2 regions of the Cohnella suwonensis genome follow, and region 2 is predicted to be linked to the other one. Evidence: predicted binding sites of a transcription regulator. Region 2 holds the regulator's gene; the other holds the start of a gene.
What was found. Region 2 encodes CtsR, which represses protease genes until heat stress. Its sites were predicted from a motif close to ATGGTCAATAAAGGTCAAACA; they were not measured.
Positions count from the first base shown of each region.

Region 1 (9,801 bases), on a different contig from region 2:
GGAACGGCGGCGCATAAACCGTATGGCGTATTTGTTCACTTCAGTGTTATAATAGGATGGAAACTGTAGCTCGGGGGTCCCGACGCGCGGGACGAACAATGATAGGGGGTATCCGGTCCATGACGAGACAGCCGGTAGTCGTTCGGCTTAAAACGGGTCTTCACGCCAGACCGGCGGCACTATTCGTGCAAGAAGCCAATAAATTCTCCTCTGACGTCTTCGTGGAGAAGGATGACAAGAAAGTCAACGCGAAGAGCATCATGGGCATTATGAGCTTGGCGATCAGCTCCGGCACGGAAGTGGCGATCAGCGCGGAAGGTTCCGACGCGGAGCAGGCTGTAACCGCTTTAGTCCAATTGGTCAGCAAAGAAGAGCTCGAAAACCAATAAGCAACCGTTGCATGGAGCTCCCGATGGGGGCTTTTTGCATTTTTCGGGCATTATTTAAAACATTTGGTTATCCGATTGCGTCATGAGTTATGAATGATAACAGTCGAAAGGTGGTTGGATCGTATGAAAGGACGCGTATGGTTACAGGGGGCCGTGGCCGCGGCGATGGTACTGACGGTCGCATGGATCGGATTCGGAAGGGGAGAGGGCAGCGTGGCATCCGCGGAAACGACGGCGGCATCGGGAGCGGCGCCTTACACGGTAACGGTTGGAGCTAGCGGATCGATTAAGGTGGATCCGGATATCGCTTACGTGAACGTGGCGGTGGAGACGAGGGGCGCGAAAGCGACGGACGCCCAGCAAGCGAACGCGGACAAATTCGCGGGCGTCGAGAAAGTGCTGTACGAGAAATTCGGCATCGACAAGAAAGACGTGCAGACAACCGGCTTCGACGTGCAGCCCGAGTACAACTACACGGAGAAAGACGGGCAAGTGCTGAAGGGATACGTCGCCGTTCATTCCATTCAAGTGTCCTACCGCAAGCTGACGGAAATCGGCAAGCTGCTCGACGCTTTGACGGCGGCGGGCACCAATCGCGTGAACGGCGTACAGTTCTCGACCGAGAAGCGGGACCAGTACGAGTTGGACGCGCTCAAGAAGGCGATGGATAACGCGGCGGCCAAAGCCGGCGTCCTCGCCACTTCGGCGAAACGTCAGCTCAAGGGCGTCATCAACATCGTTCAGAGCGACTCGGGAACGAGCCCGATCCCCTATCCGGGCGTCATGTTTAATTCGATGGCGAAGATGGCCGCCGATTCCGCGGCGCCGACATCGGTGCAGGCGGGGCAGATCGAGATCGGCGCTCAAGTGACGGTACAGTACGAGATGCAGTAAGAAGGACGTTAAGATAGCGGGATGAGGCATGGCTAACGAGAATAAAGCGAGCCGATCGCCATTGCCCGGCAGGAAAAATGAGCTGTTCCGAATGTCATTTCAAAGTGACATTGCGGGCAGCTCATTTTTTCGTTTTTCCCTCCAAGACCGGAATCCGGTCCTGCAGAGCGGATCCGGCCAATAAAGGCGTTGCAAGACCGGAATCCGGTCCTGCGGTGCGGATCCGGCCAATAAAGGCGTTGCAAGACCGGAATCCGGTCTTGCGGTGCGGATCCGGCCAATAAAGGCGTTGCAAGACCGGAATCCGGTCTTGCGGTGCGGATCCGGCCAATAAAGGCGTTGCAAGACCGGAATCCGGTCTTGCTCTAGTCAGGCGTGGCTTCGAACACAAATTAAACCGCCTCCGGGAGCCGGAGACGGTTCATGCGAGGGCTCGCGAATGCGCGGGCCGATTAAGCTTCTTTGTATTGGTGCATCTGCCGAATGGAGAGAGCTTCTTCAAGCAGCTCGATGAATTCCACGGAAAGGTTCATTTTCTTCGCTTCCCTGTACACCTCGAGCAGATGCTCGTCCTTCAGCGGGCGAAGAAGCGATGCTTTGTCGCTAAGCCGGCGGGCGGCTACCATGTCGATGTGGGAGTCGTGTTCTCTTTCATGGAAACTTCGGGTAGCAATGGGCGGTGAATGCATCGTGGAAGAGTTGTTCACCAAGTAAGGATAAGTACGATCTGACATTAATTTCCCTCCTCTGCGGTTCCTAGGAGATAACTATAATTGGAGGCAATTGGAATAACCTCATGGAAAGCATACCATGGATTGTCCGGATCGCAGAGGGGGTATTCAAAGATTTGAATTGTTGTTGACATATCGCGAATAGTGTGGTAATAGATGGGGCGATTTGGGCGATATCTGCAAAAAAACTCCGACATCCGGGTTACGGCGTCGGAGTTTTTCGTGGTTTAGGTGACTTTATCGATGACTTTGTCGATCAAGCCGTATTCCTGGGCCGTCGCGGCTTCCATGAAGTTGTCGCGGTCGGTGTCTTTCTCGATGCGCTCCAGCAGTTGGCCGGTACGCTCGGACAAGATGCCGTTCAGCTTGTCGCGAAGCTTGAGAATGCGGCGAGCGCGAATCTCTATATCGCTCGCTTGGCCTTCCGCTCCGCCGAGCGGTTGGTGGATCATTACTTCGCTGTTCGGAAGCGCGAAGCGTTTGCCTTTGGCGCCCGCCGCGAGCAGGAAAGCGCCCATCGAAGCGGCCATGCCGACGCAGATGGTGGACACGTCCGGTTTGATGAATTGCATCGTATCGTAAATGGCCATTCCCGCCGTAATGGAACCGCCGGGGCTGTTGATGTACAGGTGGATGTCTTTCTCGGGATCTTCGGCCGCCAAGAACAGCAATTGGGCGATGATCGAGTTGGCAACCACGTCGTTAACCTGCGTTCCGAGGAAAATGATGCGATCTTTGAGCAGACGGGAATAGATATCGTAAGCCCGTTCTCCTCGATTCGTTTGCTCGACAACCATAGGTACGAAACTCATGCTGGCGTCCCTCCTCATGAATGGTTTTATCTAATGTAACGCTTGCGGTTTTCTAATCATAGCGAATCCTCGAGCAAAAGTCAAAGAAAGTCAAAGGTGGGGAAAAGCCGATAAAAACAAAAAAACGACCGTATGGCACGGTCGGGGAAGTTAAATGATAAAAGTTGGCGCGCCCGTGAGGAATCGAACCTCAATCTCAGCCTTCGGAGGGCTGCGTCATATCCGTTGGACCACGGGCGCTCGTGAATGACAGCAAGAATTATTATAATCCGCGGGAAGTTAAAAAGCAAGGGAATGGACCATTTTAAATTTGTAATTTTCGTGTACGGCCGTACTTGCGCGAGAGGGGGATTTTAGCTAAAATAAAGGTGGGACTAAAAAGGTTGATGCGGGACGTTTTATGTCCAACCAACCGATGTCACCACAACATTCGCATCGAAGCCGGCAACAGCCATCCGGTCTCGGGAGGAAAAGCGGGAACTATGCGAAAAATCGTGGATATTCAGAAGAAGCTTCTACCCGATCTGCTGCAGGTCATGGAGAAACGGTACGACATTCTCCATCGCATCAACTTGGCGGGCATGATCGGCAGGCGCACGCTGGCCGCGAACGTCGATATGACGGAACGGGTGCTGCGAGCCGAGTTAGAGCTGCTACGCGCGCAAGGGTTGCTCGATATGGCCCCTTCCGGCATGACGCTGAGCGCGAGCGGCAAACAGCTGGTCGAAGAGATGGAACCGATCGTCAAGGAGTTGTTCGGACTATCGGACATGGAAGACCGTATGCGCGAGGCTTTCGGATTGAAGCGGGTCATTATCGTTCCCGGCAATTCGGACGAATCGGATCATACGAAGATGGAGCTCGGCAGAGCCGGCAGCCGCGTGCTGAGAACGAGCTTGTCGTCGGGGGACGTCGTTGCCGTCATGGGCGGATCGACGATGGCCCGCATGGCTTCGCAATTTTCCAATCCGTCTCAATTGAAGGATAATTGGTTCGTACCCGCAAGGGGAGGCTTGGGCGAGAGCGTCGATTATCAGGCGAACACGATCGCCGCGGAGCTGGCCAAGAGAACGGGAGCGCGTTACCGCATGCTCCACGTGCCGGACCACCTTAGCGAAGAAGCGTACCAGACGATCATGCAGGAGCCCAATGTACGCGAAGTGGTCGACATGATCCGGGGAGCGAGAATCGTCGTTCATGGCATCGGGGACGCCGTCACGATGGCGAGGCGAAGAAAGCTCAGCGAAGAGACGAAGGAAGAGCTCGTGAAGGACGGCGCGCTGGCGGAAGCGTTCGGCTACTATTTCGACCGGACGGGGAAAGTCGTTCATCGTATGGCGACGGCGGGGCTCAGACTCGACGATATCGAGGCGGCCGGACTTGTCATCGGCATCGCGGGCGGCCAGAGCAAGGGAGAAGCGATCGCTTCGGTTATGAGATTCGGTCACGACGACGTGCTGGTGACGGACGAAGCGGCGGCTTCGGAGGCGCTCAAGCACGTGTGAATCACGATGCGGACGCCGTATTCAGTTTTAAGCCCGAATAACGGGGAATCCTACAAAGTAACGAGGTCTCGGCGTTTTGGCGCCTGACATATAAAAAGGCTTTCATTCCAAGGAGGAAACCAATCATGGCAGTAGTAAAAGTGGGTATTAACGGATTTGGTCGTATCGGACGTAACGTTTTTCGCGCTTCCCTCAACAACCCGAACGTAGAAATCGTAGCGATCAACGACCTGACGGACGTTAACACGCTTGCTCACCTTCTCAGATACGATACGACTCACGGCAAATTGAACGGAACGGTCGAAGTGGGCGAAGGCGCGCTGATCGTAAACGGCAAAACGGTAAAAGTATTCGCCGAGCGCGACCCGGGCAACCTGCCATGGGCTTCCGTAGGCGCCGAAATCGTCGTTGAATCGACGGGTATTTTCACGGCTAAAGAAAAAGCCGAGCTCCACCTTAAAGGCGGCGCTAAAAAAGTCATCATCTCCGCTCCCGCGACGAACGAAGACATCACGATCGTTATGGGCGTTAACCAAGACAAATACGATCCATCCGCACATACAATCATCTCCAACGCGTCTTGCACGACGAACTGCTTGGCTCCGTTCGCTAAAGTATTGAACGACCAATTCGGAATCGTTAAAGGCATGATGAACACGATCCACTCGTACACGAACGACCAAAGCGTATTGGATCTCCCGCACAAAGACCTGCGTCGCGCTCGCGCTGCCGCCGAAAACATCATTCCTTCTTCCACGGGCGCAGCGAAAGCCGTTTCCCTCGTATTGCCTGAGCTGAAAGGCAAATTGAACGGCATGTCCATGCGCGTTCCGACTCCTAACGTATCCGTAACGGATCTCGTTGCCGAGCTCAAAGTCAACGTAACGGTCGAAGAAGTGAACGCGGCTCTGAAAGCTGCTTCCGAAGGCCCTCTGAAAGGCATCTTGAACTACTCCGAAGAGCCGCTCGTATCGAGCGACTACAACGGCGATCCTGCTTCCTCCACGATCGACGCGCTGTCCACGATGGTCGTCGAAGGCAACATGGTTAAAGTCATCTCCTGGTACGACAACGAGTGGGGCTACTCTAACCGCGTTGTAGATCTGGCTGCATTTATCGCTTCTAAAGGACTATAAGTTTCTTCTTCGAAGAAATTTCGACCATCCCCCTAAATCCCCCTTCCTCCAGGAAGGGGGACTCCAAAGGGCCGCGCCCTCTGGACACCCGCAAATCGCCGGATGATCGGTCGACGAGCGGGGTGGGGTTACAACGTGCATAGAACGCTACGTCCCGGATTTGCTTCGCAAACCGGGACTACGCTTTACTTAGGAGCAGGCGGGGGACTCGAGTCGCGCGATTTCGCGCGCTGCGAGTCCTTAACGAGAGCATGGCACTTCCGCGCGCTGTCTGCGCCGCTCGAAGTGCCAAGACAAAGCGTGGCACTTCCGCGCGCTGTCTGCGCCGCTCGAAGTGCCAAGACAAAGCGTGGTACTTCCGCGCGCTGTCTGCGCCGCTCGAAGTGCCAAGCCAAAGCGTGGTACTTCCCCGCGCTGTCTGCGCCGCTCGAATACCGTAACGAACCATAAGGACATAGAGCAAGGCTCCATAAGCTTGGAGCCTAGCTTTGCGCCCGGAGACATACAACCAGCATCCCCTAGGAGGTTTGACTCTTGAACAAGAAAAGCGTTAGAGACGTCGATGTTGCAGGGAAGAAAGTATTTGTCCGGGTCGATTTCAACGTGCCGCTCGAGAACGGCGCCATTACGGACGACACGCGGATCCGCGAGACGCTGCCTACGATCAAGTTCCTGATCGAGAAGGGCGCGAAGGTCATTCTGGCTAGCCACCTCGGCCGTCCGAAAGGCGAAGTCGTCGACGCGTTGCGTCTGACGCCTGCCGTTGCCCGTTTATCCGAATTACTCGGCAAGCCGGTCACGAAAGCCGACGAAGTCGTCGGAGCTAGCGTGCAAGCGCAAGTCGACGCTTTGAATGAAGGCGACGTGCTCGTGCTCGAGAACGTCCGATTTCACCCGGGCGAAGAGAGCAACGACGCGGAATTGGCGAAAGCTTTCGCTTCGCTCGCGGACCTGTTCGTGAACGACGCGTTCGGCGCGGCGCACCGCGCGCACGCTTCGACGGAAGGCATCGCGCACCACATTCCCGCGGTCTCCGGTTTGCTGATGGAGAAAGAGCTGGACGTGTTGGGCAAAGCGTTGAACAACCCCGAGCGTCCGTTTACGGCGATCGTTGGCGGTTCGAAGGTAAAGGACAAGATCGACGTCATCAATAAAATGATCGAGATCGCGGACAATATCATCATCGGCGGCGGCCTTTCCTATACGTTCCTGAAAGCCCAAGGAAAAGAAATCGGCAAATCCCTGCTCGACAACTCCAAGCTGGAGCAATCGCTCGGCTTTATCGAGAAAGCGAAGCAGCTCGGCAAGAACTTCTACCTGCCGGTCGACATCGTCGTCGCCGACGGTTTCAGTGCTTCCGCGAACACGCGAATCGTGGACACTGACTCCATCCCGGCCGACTGGGAAGGCATCGACATCGGTCCTAAGTCGCGCGAAATCTACGCGGAAGTGATTAAGAACTCGAAGTTGGTCGTCTGGAACGGACCGATGGGCGTGTTCGAGATCGAGCCGTTCTCCCACGGCACTCGCGCGGTCGCGCAAGCTTGCGCGGACACGGCGGCTTATACGGTCATCGGCGGCGGCGATTCCGCTGCGGCAGCCGAGAAGTTCCACCTGGCCGACAAGATGAACCATATCTCCACGGGCGGCGGCGCTTCCCTGGAGTTCATGGAAGGCAAAGTTCTTCCGGGCGTCGTCGCCCTCAACGATAAATAGAGGTGAAACCATGAGCAGAACTCCGATCATCGCGGGTAACTGGAAAATGTTCAAGACGGCTGGCGAAGCTACGGCGTTCGTCTCCGAAGTGAAAGGCAAAGCGGAAGTCGCCGGCGTGGAAAGCGTCATTTGCGCTCCGTTCACGGCTCTTCCCGCTCTTATCGAAGCGGTTAAAGGCACGTCGATCAAGGTCGGCGCGCAAAACCTGCATTTCGAAGACAGCGGCGCTTACACCGGCGAAATCAGCGGCGCGTTCCTGAAGGATCTCGGCGTTCATTACGTCATCATCGGTCACTCCGAGCGCCGTCAATATTTCGGCGAGACGGACGAGATCGTCAACAAGAAAGCCCATGCGGCGTTCCGTCACGGCATCGTGCCGATCGTCTGCGTCGGCGAGAAGCTCGAAGAGCGCGAAGCCGGCACGACGAACGAAGTCGTCCGCGTGCAAACCGAAGGCGGACTCGCCGGTCTGACGACCGAGCAAGTCGCCGAGACAGTTATCGCGTATGAGCCGATCTGGGCGATCGGAACGGGCAAATCGTCGACGTCCGCGGAAGCGAACGAGACGATCTCCTACATTCGCGGCGTCGTGGCGTCGCAATTCGGCGCGGAAGTCGCGGCGAAAGTACGCATTCAATACGGCGGAAGCGTGAAGCCTAACACGGTTGCCGAATACCTCGGCCAATCCGATATCGACGGCGCCCTTGTCGGCGGCGCGAGCTTGGAGCCGGCTTCGTACGTGGCGCTGGTCGAAGGAGCGAAGTAAGATGGCGGCTCCTAAACCGGTAGCTCTCATTATCCTCGACGGCTTCGGCCTTCGCGAAAGCACGCACGGCAATGCCGTCGCGCAAGCGAAGAAGCCGAACTTCGATCGGCTGTGGGACAATTACCCGCACACGACGCTGACGGCTAGCGGCGAAGCGGTCGGACTTCCGGAAGGCCAGATGGGCAATTCCGAAGTCGGCCACTTGAATATCGGCGCGGGCCGCATCGTGTATCAAGACTTGACCCGCATCTCCAAGTCGATCCGCGATCAGGATTTCTTCGACAACTCGACGCTCCTCGGAGCGGTCAAGCACGCGAAGGATAACGGCAAGAAGCTTCACCTGTACGGACTTCTGTCCGATGGCGGCGTACATAGCCACATCGCCCACTTGTTCGCGCTGCTCGAGCTCGCGAAGAAGCAAGGTTTGGATGAAGTGTACGTCCATGCGTTCCTGGACGGCCGCGACGTGTCTCCGGACAGCGCCCTCGGTTACGTGGAGGAGCTGCAGAAGAAGATCGCGGAAGTCGGCGTAGGAAAAATCGCGACGCTGCAAGGCCGTTATTACGCGATGGACCGCGACAAGCGCTGGGAGCGGACGGAGAAATCGTACCGCGCCATGGTGTACGGTGAAGGTCCGACGGCGGCTGATCCGATCGCTGCGGTAAAGGCATCGTACGAGAGCGCCGTTTACGACGAATTTTTCCTCCCGACGGTTATCGTCTCTGAAGACGGCAAGCCGGTCGGCTTGGTCGAAGCGGAAGACTCGGTTATTTTCTTCAACTTCCGTCCGGACCGCGCGATTCAGCTCTCGAACGTGTTTACGAACGAAGACTTCCGCGGCTTCGACCGCGGCGAAAGCTTCCCGAAAAACCTGTATTTCGTCTGCATGACCCTTTTCGCGGAAACCGTCGGCGGCTTCGTTGCGTATAAGCCTAAGGAGCTGGACAACACGCTGGGCGAGGTTCTCGTGCAGCAAGGCAAGAAGCAGCTTCGTATCGCGGAGACGGAGAAGTATCCTCACGTCACGTTTTTCTTCAGCGGCGGACGCGATCACGTGCTGGAAGGCGAGACGCGGATTCTCATCAATTCGCCGAAGGTCGCGACATACGACCTGCAGCCGGAGATGAGCATCTACGAGGTTACGGATGCGCTGGAGAAGGAGATCGAAGCGGAGCACCATGACGCCATCATCCTGAACTTCGCGAACGCGGACATGGTCGGCCACTCCGGCATGCTGGAGCCGACGATCAAAGCGGTCGAAGCGACGGACGAGTGCCTAGGCAGAGTCGTCAACGCGGTTACGGCCAAAGGCGGCGTTTGCGTCATTATCGCCGATCATGGCAACGCGGATATGGTCATCGATGACAATGAACGTCCTTTCACGGCGCACACGACGAACCCGGTTCCGTGCATCGTGACGCAATCCGGTCATTCGCTTCGCGAAGGCGGCATTCTCGCCGACGTCGCTCCGACGATTCTCACGCTGATGCAACTGCCTCAACCCGTACAAATGACGGGCAAGACGTTAATCGTCTAGAAGATTGACCCGGTAAAACCTAAACCCCATTAAGGAGTGTTACTCATGACGATCATTACTGACGTTTACGCACGCGAGGTGCTCGACTCCCGCGGCAACCCGACGGTCGAAGTCGAAGTTCGTTTGGAATCCGGCGCTCTCGGCCGCGCGATCGTACCATCCGGCGCATCCACCGGCGCATACGAAGCGGTAGAGCTTCGCGACGGCGACAAAAGCCGTTACCTCGGCAAAGGCGTACTGAAAGCGGTCGAGAACGTAAACGCGATCATCGCCCCTGAAATCATCGGCTACGACGCTCTCGACCAAGTCGAGATC
Region 1 covers NZ_JBHSMH010000101.1:27,290-37,090, forward strand. The annotation lists gene whiA (DNA-binding protein WhiA) at 1-17, shown strand, start outside; gene ACFPPD_RS22585 (HPr family phosphocarrier protein) at 120-389, shown strand; gene ACFPPD_RS22590 (SIMPL domain-containing protein) at 513-1,283, shown strand; gene sda (sporulation histidine kinase inhibitor Sda) at 1,736-2,017, opposite strand; gene clpP (ATP-dependent Clp endopeptidase proteolytic subunit ClpP) at 2,242-2,826, opposite strand; tRNA gene ACFPPD_RS22605 (tRNA-Arg) at 2,992-3,066, opposite strand; gene ACFPPD_RS22610 (sugar-binding transcriptional regulator) at 3,309-4,331, shown strand; gene gap (type I glyceraldehyde-3-phosphate dehydrogenase) at 4,457-5,467, shown strand; gene ACFPPD_RS22620 (phosphoglycerate kinase) at 6,002-7,183, shown strand; gene tpiA (triose-phosphate isomerase) at 7,194-7,949, shown strand; gene gpmI (2,3-bisphosphoglycerate-independent phosphoglycerate mutase) at 7,951-9,486, shown strand; gene eno (phosphopyruvate hydratase) at 9,532-9,801, shown strand, end outside.
Region 1: the regulator CtsR is predicted to act here: its motif matches at 2,903-2,923, upstream of clpP (ATP-dependent Clp endopeptidase proteolytic subunit ClpP).

Region 2 (9,801 bases):
ATCATGTTATGCCACCTCGACTTTACTATACCCTATCTACGATCAAGTTAAGCGTTATCGAACGCGTTTTCTGGTAATCGATTGGGAACGGCCGCTAAGAACATTACCAATTGTATTCCCCTTATATCTGTCTGTCAATAAACACCTGATCTTGTATCCGTTTGAGACCTTCCTTGATCGCGCGCGCGCGAACCTCCCCGATCCCGTCCACCTCGTCGAGTTCTTCTATCGAAGCCATGACGATATGGGGCAAAGCGCAGAAACGATCGACGAGATTGTGGATGATGATGCTCGGCAGGCGGGGGATCTTGCTCAGCATCCGATAACCGCGCGGCAGGAGCCCTTCCTCGACGACGGAGTTCAGCGACGGATAGCCGAGAAGACGGATCAGCAAGCCCGAATCGAGCAGTTCTTCCGAGCTGAGCTTGCGGATCGCCGCTTGAATTTCCTTCACCTTGTTCTCGGCGTCGTCCTTGGCGTAGTCCCGGAGCAGCAGCCAAGCTTCTTCTTCGGCCGAGCCGACCAGCTCTTCCTTCTGCATCGAGATGAGCCGGCCTTCGTTGCCGAGCTCCAGCACGTAACGGTTAATCTCGTTATTGATTCGCAGCATCATCTCGGCTCGTTGGATGACGTAAGCCACCTCGTGCATCGTGACCATTTCCTCGAACTCCAGCGCGGACAAGTTCGTGAGCGCTTGCGTGAACACGGCCCGATACTTCTCCATCGTCTGTATCGCTTGGTTCGCCTTCGTCAGGATCACGCCCATTTCCTTGAGGGCGTAGCGAAGATTGCCTTGATATAGCGTAATGACGTTGCGGCGCTGCGAGATGGAGACGACGAGCTTGCCCGTCTGCTTCGCGACCCGCTCCGCCGTACGGTGGCGGATGCCCGTCTCCGACGAGGAAATCGACGGATCGGGGATCAACTGCGTATTGGCGTACAGAATGCGTTTCACGTCTTCGTTGAGAATGATCGCTCCGTCCATTTTGGCCAATTCGTACAAGTAGTTCGGACTGAAATCGCAATTGATGGAGAAACCTCCGTCGACGACTTCCATCACTTCGGGGCTGTAGCCGACGACGATAAGCGCCCCCGTCTTCGCGCGAAGCACGTTCTCCAATCCGTCGCGGAAAGGGGTTCCCGGCGCGACCATCTGCAGCAGCAAATTCATCGTTTTCTCTTGCTGGTTGCGTTCTTTCTCTTTCGTGTCTTTAGGGTCTCTTTCTTTATGTTCTTTCATTATGTCAAACGATACCCCCTATTCCAATGCGGCTTTGAGCGCTTGCGCGACCGTCGTGACCCCGATGAGCTGAATGTCTTTGGGCGGCTGCCACCCTTTCATGCTCGTCTCCGGCAAAATGACCCGTTTGAATCCGAGCTTGTGCGCTTCCTTGACCCGTTGCTCCGCGCGCGAGACGGCCCTCACTTCTCCCGTCAGTCCGACCTCTCCGAAGATCGCGTCGTACGGCTTGGTCGGCGCGTCCTTGAAGCTGGACGCGAGGCTGACGATCGCGGCGAGATCCGCCGCCGGTTCGTCAAGCTTCACGCCGCCGGCCACGTTCAAGTAAGCGTCTTGGTTTTGCAGCAGCATGCCCATTCGTTTCTCGAGGACGGCGATGACGAGCGACATGCGGTGATGGTCGAAGCCGGACGCCATGCGGCGGGGCGACGGGAAATGCGTCGGGGCGACGAGCGCCTGCAGTTCGACGAGCATCGGCCTCGTGCCCTCCATGCTGGCTACGACGGTCGAGCCGGAGACGCCGAGCGGCCTTTCCGACAGGAACAACTCGGACGGATTCGTCACTTCGCGGAGGCCTTCCTCCGCCATATCGAAAATGCCGATTTCGTTCGTCGAGCCGAAACGATTCTTAACCGCCCGAAGAATCCGATAAGTATGATGCCTTTCGCCTTCGAAATAAAGCACGCAGTCCACCATATGTTCCAGTAGCCTCGGGCCGGCGATCGCGCCTTCCTTCGTGACATGGCCGACGAGCACGGTCGCGACGCCGTTCACCTTCGATATTCTCATGAAGTGGGCGGTGCACTCGCGGACTTGCGCGACGCTGCCGGGCGCGGAAGCGATTTCCGGCCTGTAGACGGTTTGAATCGAGTCGATGACGAGGAAGTCCGGCTCCACCTCGGCAATGGCTTCCTCGATCGTCTCGAGGTTCGTCTCGCATAGCACGTACAGCTTGTCGTTCAGCGCGCCGAGACGGTCCGCGCGAAGCTTCGTCTGGCGCACGGATTCTTCTCCCGAGACGTATAGCACTTTCAATCCTTTGTTCGAGAGCGAATAAGCGGTTTGGAGCAAGAGAGTCGACTTGCCGATGCCCGGATCGCCGCCGACAAGGAGCAGGGAGCCGGGGACGAGCCCTCCCCCGAGCACCCGGTTCAACTCGGCCATGCCCGTCAGAATGCGCGGTTCTTTCTTACTTTCTATATGTATGATCGGTTGGGCTTTTTCTTTCGCCCGGTGCAATTCGCTTCTTCCGACGATTGCCTTGACTTCCGTCTCGGTTTCCTCGACCATCGTGTTCCACTCGTTGCAGCCCGGGCATTTGCCCATCCATTTGGGCGATTCCGTTCCGCACTCGGTGCAGGCGAATTTCGTTTTGACCTTGGCCATGGCGGGTGTCGCGCTCCTTCCGGGAAAAACGGGTTGTCCGCAGCGAACGCCGACTTGCGGCTTCGCGATTAGCGAAGTTCGGCATACCGCTACGGCGGGCATTATCGTTTTTCGCTACATCTTGAAGTTTACCATTTCCCGGGGCCAAGAGAAACCCGCCCAGGGACGGATACGCAAACGAAAGTTGGGGGATCTTGGAAGTTTCCGAGTCGTAATGCAAGCTCCCTCAGGTCTTAGTTGCTCATGAGCTAATTATCGGAGGGCTCGAAGTGACTTCGGAGGGCTGTAGTTGCTTGCGGGACATCTAATGGTCTACTCGGAGCGACTTCGGAGGGCTGTAGTTGCTTGCGGGACAATAACTGTCTGCTCGAAGGGACTTCGGAGGGCTGTAGTTGCTTGCGGGACATCTAATGGTCTACTCGGAGTGACTTCGGAGGGTTGTAGTTGCTTGCGGGACAATAACTGTCTGCTCGAAGGGACTTCGGAGGGCTGTAGTTGCTTGCGGGACATCTAATGGTCTACTCGGAGTGACTTCGGAGAGTTGTAGTTGCTTGCGAGACAATAACTGTCTGCTCGAAGGGACTTCGGAGGGCTTTAGTTGCTTACGAGACAACTAACTCTGCCTGCAATACGGTTTCACCTGACTACATCCATCCCAAACTCCGTACTACTGCCTCCAATTCGGTTTCACCTGACTACAGCTACACCAACCCCGAACGACCGACTGCAATACGGTTTCACCTGACTACAGCCACTCCAACCCCCGAACACCCGCCTGCAATTCGGTTCCACCTGATTACAGCAGAAGCCCACAAGCACAAACCAAAAAACTCCCCGGGAGATCGCCGAAAGGCGTCGCCCGGGGAGTTCCCTAAGCTTAGCTTAAGCTTTAGTCAATTCGATCTCGCCTTTCTCGCCCTTCTGCCGGACGACGAGACCGCCTTCCGACTCGTCGATGACGAGCGCGTGGCCTTTGGCGATTTTGCCGAGAAGCAGATCTTCGGACAACCGGTCCTCGATATGCTTCTGGATCGCGCGGCGCAGCGGACGAGCGCCGTATTGCGGATCGTAGCCTTCCTTCGCGAGGAACGATTTCGCCGAGTCGGTCAGTTCGAAAGTGACGTTGTGCTCGACGAGGCGCTTACGTAGGTCGTCGGCCATGAGCGTGACGATCTGGGAGATATGCTCCTCGTTCAACGGATGGAAGACGATCGATTCGTCGATCCGGTTCAAGAACTCCGGACGGAACGATTTTTTGAGCTCCGCGAGCACTTTTTCTTTCATGTTCTGGTAGTCGCGGCCCGCGTCTTGCGCGGCCGTGAAACCCAAAGTCGAATTCTTCTTGATCTGCTCCGCGCCGACGTTCGAGGTCATGATAATAAGCGTGTTGCGGAAGTCGACGGAACGGCCTTTGGAATCGGTCAAGCGGCCGTCCTCAAGCACTTGGAGCAAGATGTTGAACACTTCCGGATGGGCCTTCTCGATCTCGTCGAGCAGCACGACCGAGTACGGCTTGCGGCGTACTTTCTCGGTCAGTTGGCCGCCTTCGTCATAACCGACGTATCCCGGAGGCGCTCCGACGAGGCGCGAAGTGGAATGCTTCTCCATGTACTCCGACATGTCGATGCGGATGACCGCGTTCTCGTCGCCGAACATCGCTTCGGCGATGGCGCGAGCGAGCTCCGTCTTGCCGACACCCGTCGGGCCGAGGAAGATGAACGAGCCCATCGGGCGCTTCGGATCCTTCAAGCCGGCGCGGGCGCGACGGATCGCGCGGGATACCGCCTTGACCGCTTCTTCTTGGCCGATGACGCGGTCGTGAAGAATGCTTTCCATCTTGAGCAGGCGCTCCGTCTCTTCCTCCGCCAGCTTGCTGACCGGAATGCCGGTCCAACTCGCGACGACTTGGGCGATATCTTCCGGCGTCACCTCGGAATCGGTGCGGCCTTGCTTCTCTTTCCACAGGTTCTTCGTATGATCGAGCTCTTCGCGGATCTTCTGTTCGGTGTCGCGAAGGGCGGCCGCTTTCTCGAACTCTTGGCTTTGGACTGCAGCGTCCTTCTCCTTGCGGATATCCTCGAGACGCGTCTCGAGCTGCTTCAGGTTAGGCGGTACCGTGTACGAGTTCAGCCTGACCTTGGAGCCCGCTTCGTCGATCAAGTCGATCGCTTTGTCCGGCAAGAACCGATCCGGGATGTAACGGTCGGACAGCTTGACGGCGGCGTCGATCGCGTCGTCGGTGATTTTCACGCGGTGATGCGCTTCGTAACGGTCGCGCAAGCCGAGCAGAATCTGAATCGCTTCTTCCGGCGTCGGCTGATCGACCGTAATCGGTTGAAACCGGCGCTCCAGCGCGGCGTCCTTCTCGATGTATTTGCGGTATTCGTCAAGCGTCGTCGCGCCGATGCACTGCAGCTCGCCGCGAGCCAGAGCCGGCTTCAGAATGTTGGAAGCGTCGATCGCGCCTTCCGCGCCGCCCGCTCCGATCAAAGTATGCAATTCGTCGATGAAGAGAATGACGTTGCCCGCTTGGCGGATTTCGTCCATGATTTTTTTCAGACGGTCTTCGAATTCGCCGCGGTACTTCGTTCCGGCGACGACCGAGCCCATGTCGAGCGTCATGACGCGCTTGTCGCGAAGCGTCTCGGGAATCTCGTTGTTGACGATCTTCTGCGCGAGACCTTCGGCGATCGCCGTCTTGCCGACGCCCGGTTCGCCGATCAGAACGGGATTGTTCTTCGTGCGGCGGGACAGCACTTGGATGACGCGTTCGATTTCCTTGGAACGGCCGATGACCGGATCGATGTTGCCGTCGCGGGCGCTGGCCGTCAAGTCGCGAGCCAAGCCGTCGAGCGTCGGCGTGCTGACGTTCGCGGAAGGTCCGTGGTTCTGCGACGCGCTCTCGTTGCTGCCGAGCAGCTGCAGCACTTGCTGGCGAGCCTTGTTCAGGCTGATGCCCAGATTGTTCAGGACGCGGGCTGCGACGCCCTCGCCTTCGCGGATGAGGCCGAGAAGAATATGTTCCGTGCCGACGTACGTATGTCCCAGCTTGCGCGCCTCGTCCATCGACAGCTCGATGACTTTTTTCGCCCGCGGCGTGTAAGCGATGTTCGTCGGTTGCTCTTGGCCGCGTCCGATCAACGATTCGACTTCGTCCTGGATTTTCTCCAAGCCGAGACCGAGCGCGATTAGCGCCTTGGCCGCAATGCTTTCCCCTTCCCGGATCAAACCGAGCAGAATATGTTCCGTACCGATATTATTGTGTCCCAAACGCACCGCCTCTTCTTGAGCCAACGCCAACACCTTCTGCGCACGTTCCGTAAATCTGCCAAACATCATGAGACACACCTCCTAAGTGGTTGTTCAAAAAGCCTAGCTATAAAGTTAGAATAAAACATTTATGAAATAGTTGCCAGTCGGCTGCGAATCATTTCCGCTCTCGACCGGTCCCGATCTTCCGGACTCATCGCTTCTCCGTACGTCAATTGGAGCGAACCGGGCTGCGTCGAGACGAGCAGCTCGTTCAGGACGAGACCGTCGACTTCGGGAAGCAGGTCGAGGTGAACGCCTAGCCGAATATCGGATAACCTCTGGGATGCTTCTTTGGAATCGATGATGATCGCTTGCGTCAGAATGCCGTACGACCGTCGCACCCGGTCCTCGACGCGAAGCCGGGATTCGGTTAATAGCTTACTCCTGGCGGACCGTTCGTGTTCGATCATTTGGCGAGCGACCTGGAATAAATTTTCGACGATCTCCTGTTCCGATTGTCCAAGCGTAATCTGGTTCGACACTTGGAACAGGTTGCCCGTCGCTTCGCTGCCTTCGCCGTACAGACCCCGCACCGCGAGACCGACTTGCGTGACGGCGGACAAAATGCGGTTGATCTGCCCCGTCATGACGAGCGCGGGCAAGTGCATCATGACGGAAGCGCGAATGCCGGTGCCGACGTTCGTGGGGCAGCTCGTCAAGTAGCCGTGCTTCTCGTCGAAGGCGTATTCGACCTGCTCTTCGAATATATCGTCGATCTTGCTGGCCGCGTCCCACGCTTCGCGAATCTGGAATCCGGAGGCCAGGCATTGGATGCGAAGATGATCTTCTTCGTTGATCATCACGCTGATGTCCTCGTTCGGACTCAGAATCAAGGCGCCGTTACGGGATTCGTTCGCTAGATTGGGGCTGATCAGATGTTTCTCCACGAGCACGAGCTTCTCGAGCTCGGTCAGCTCGGTCAGCCGAATCTGCTCGATGTTGCCGAGACCGTTCAACCGGCCGTTCTCCGCGACGGAGAGCAGTTGATCCATGACGGAGCCGGACTGTTCGGGATCCGCCATCATCGGGAAAGGCAAGTTCCGGATGTTGCGGGCGATCCTCACCCGGCTGCTGATGACGACGTCGGAATCGGGTCCCGTGCCGTTCATCCACTGGCTTAGCGCCTGCTTGACGTATTTTCGTTTCGTCATCTTGTTCTCCTGCCCTTCAGCCGCTCATTTCTTTCTCGAGCTCGCGAATCCGATCCCTCAGTTGAGCCGCCGTCTCGAAATCTTCCCGTTCGATCCGGCCGAGCATTTCCTTCTTCAACCGGTCGATCTCCCGCTTTGTCCTCAGCCTGCCGCCCGCCCGCTTCGGTACTTTGCCGACGTGTACCGTGTTGCCGTGCACCCGCTTCAGAAGCGGATCGAGACGTTCGGAAAATTGCTTGTAGCAATGACTGCAGCCGAATCGCCCGATCTTGCTGAATTGGGCGTACGTCATCCCGCACGTGTCGCATTTGACCGCCGGTTGCGGCCTGGCGGCCGAGCCGGCGGATACGGTTTCGAAGTCCAGCAAGCCCGAGAGCAGGTTATGGATGGAAAATCCGCTGGAAGTACCGGGGATGAGTTCCCCCTTCTCCCTGGCGCACGATTCGCAAATATGCAGCTCCGCCTTCTCTCCGTTCACGATTTTCGTAAAATGGAGCGTTGCCGGGCGATTGCCGCATTCCTGGCATTGCATCGGATGATCCTCCTTTCGGAATTCCTTCGGCTATTTCCCCAACAGTGCGACAAGAATCGCCTTCACGAGCTTGGCGCGTATTTCGTCCCGCAGCGGAAGCTTCAGCGTCAGCACCTCCCGGGACACGGCCGCCTTCAGCAAGCACGCCTCCCGCGGGGTAATGAATTGAGCCTGCTCGAGCTGGTAGAACAGCCCTTCCGCGGCGGTCTGGTCGATCTGGTCGCCGACCGTCTGCTGAATATGGCGTTGCACCGTCTCGAGCGAAGGCAAGTCGACCCGCTGAATTCGGATGTAGCCGCCGCCGCCCCTCTTGCTCTCCACGAGATAACCTTTCTCGAGGGTGAACCGGGTGCTGATCACGTAATTGATCTGGGACGGCACGCAGCTGAACTTATCGGCCAACTCGCCTCGCTGGATCTCGACGGCCCCTTCGGAGCTGCCCTGCAAAATCTGCTTTAAATAATGTTCGATAAGATCGGTAATGTTACGCAACGTACAACCTCCTTTCAGGGGGTTGAAGGCATTCGAACTCTGACTCTGACTTTGACTTTCTTTGACTATATCCTTATTATATGCCGTTTTCTGAAAAATGCAAACACGTCCGCGTCAATATCTTAAGTATGCTCAGATGCTCGCGCGATTACTTGTCCGACGGTATCCCGCGTACGCAATAAAAGCGCTCGCTGCCGAGCGCCTTCACTATTTTCCCCATATCTTCTCCAGCCGCTCCCGCATCGCCGGCCCGACGCCTCCAACGAGAACGATTCGCTAATCGTCTCCCGTCCTCTACGCGCGATCGCCGACCGCCATTCGTCGTCATAGACGACCCGCTTCATCAGATGCGCCGCGTGCTCGACGTCGGACTCCGCCCATAGCTTGTGCGCCTTATACGGGCCGAAATCGTGGCCGATTCGGACGAGCCGAAAACGAACGGCTCCGCTATTGTCGGGAGTCATGAAATCGGTGTTGCCCGACCAATTCGTGCAGATGACCGGCTTACCCAAACTCATCGCCTCGGCGAGCGGCAAACCGAACCCTAAGGCACGGTGCAGCGAGACGTAGCAATCACAGCAATTCAGCAGCGCGGTCACGTCGGCGCGCCTCATGACTCGGTCGATGATTCGGACGTGGGGAAGCCCTTCGGCCGCGTTTTCAAGCTTTCGACCTCCGAACGTTGCGGGTTGTTCATCTTGATGACCAAGCCGGCCGATAGCCCATGGCGGCCTACCGCGTCGCTCGCGATAGGCCCGAAGGACCGAATTCGGATTTTGCGGGGCGAGTATATATACATGTCGTACATGAACAGGAATAGAAATTTGTGCTCCGGCAGGCCGAAGGCACGACGATTGACCTGTAAAACTGAAAGCACAATGTTCCGCCTTCGATTAAACAAATTCGATCGCCTTCCATTAAGTTCAAATGATTGATTGCCATGCTAACGCTGGGAACTATCGGATTTCCGAAATTGATCCACTCCGGTTTGATCATTTTCCGGGCTAAAGTCGTATCCATGAGTACTCCTTCGTACGAGTGATCGCCGTCGATAAAGATGAAATCCGCTTTCTGCAAATGATCCGCGATAATATCCCGTGATCCGTTAGGATTCTACGAGTAGGACCTTGGATCGTTCAGGACCAAATTTCCCGCCACCAAAGGGATTTCAGCCTGCTGAACGGTTAATTTGATCGTCGAGGTCGGCTCAATATCTATTCTGATATAAACCGGATATTCCCCCATGATGTTACCCTCTCCAAAAAGCTTGAAGAAGGATGCTCATAAGTCCTCTCCTTTCGGATACGGATCATTATATTCGCCTCGAACCCCGGGAAGTCTCGTATTATCATACGTGATCAAGCGTTCACGGTCATTATAGATCTATTCTCGCGTATAGGGCACCCTTAGGGGTGCCTTTATTCGTTCTTTCCAACCCACAGCACAAACAAAATGCATAGATACATCTTGTTCGTCCCCTTACCGATGATTCGCGCAAACAAAATGCTAAAGTGCAGTTTGTTCGGCGCATTTTACGTGAATCGGTCCGTTTAGGCTCAACAAACTGCAATTTTGCAGGTTGATGGGACGTTTGGGCGAAATTACCCTGATCAAACTGCACTTTTGCATTTTGTTGTGAAGGGACGGAGGAGGAGGGGTGAAGGCGGTGAGATGTTATGAGGTTGTTG
Region 2 covers NZ_JBHSMH010000020.1:55,524-65,324, forward strand. The annotation lists gene pssA (CDP-diacylglycerol--serine O-phosphatidyltransferase) at 1-5, opposite strand, end outside; gene disA (DNA integrity scanning diadenylate cyclase DisA) at 122-1,240, opposite strand; gene radA (DNA repair protein RadA) at 1,259-2,626, opposite strand; gene ACFPPD_RS08680 (ATP-dependent Clp protease ATP-binding subunit) at 3,509-5,965, opposite strand; gene ACFPPD_RS08685 (protein arginine kinase) at 6,025-7,089, opposite strand; gene ACFPPD_RS08690 (UvrB/UvrC motif-containing protein) at 7,106-7,621, opposite strand; gene ACFPPD_RS08695 (CtsR family transcriptional regulator) at 7,652-8,113, opposite strand; gene ACFPPD_RS08700 (glycosyltransferase) at 8,236-8,937, opposite strand; gene ACFPPD_RS08705 (class I SAM-dependent methyltransferase) at 8,846-9,205, opposite strand.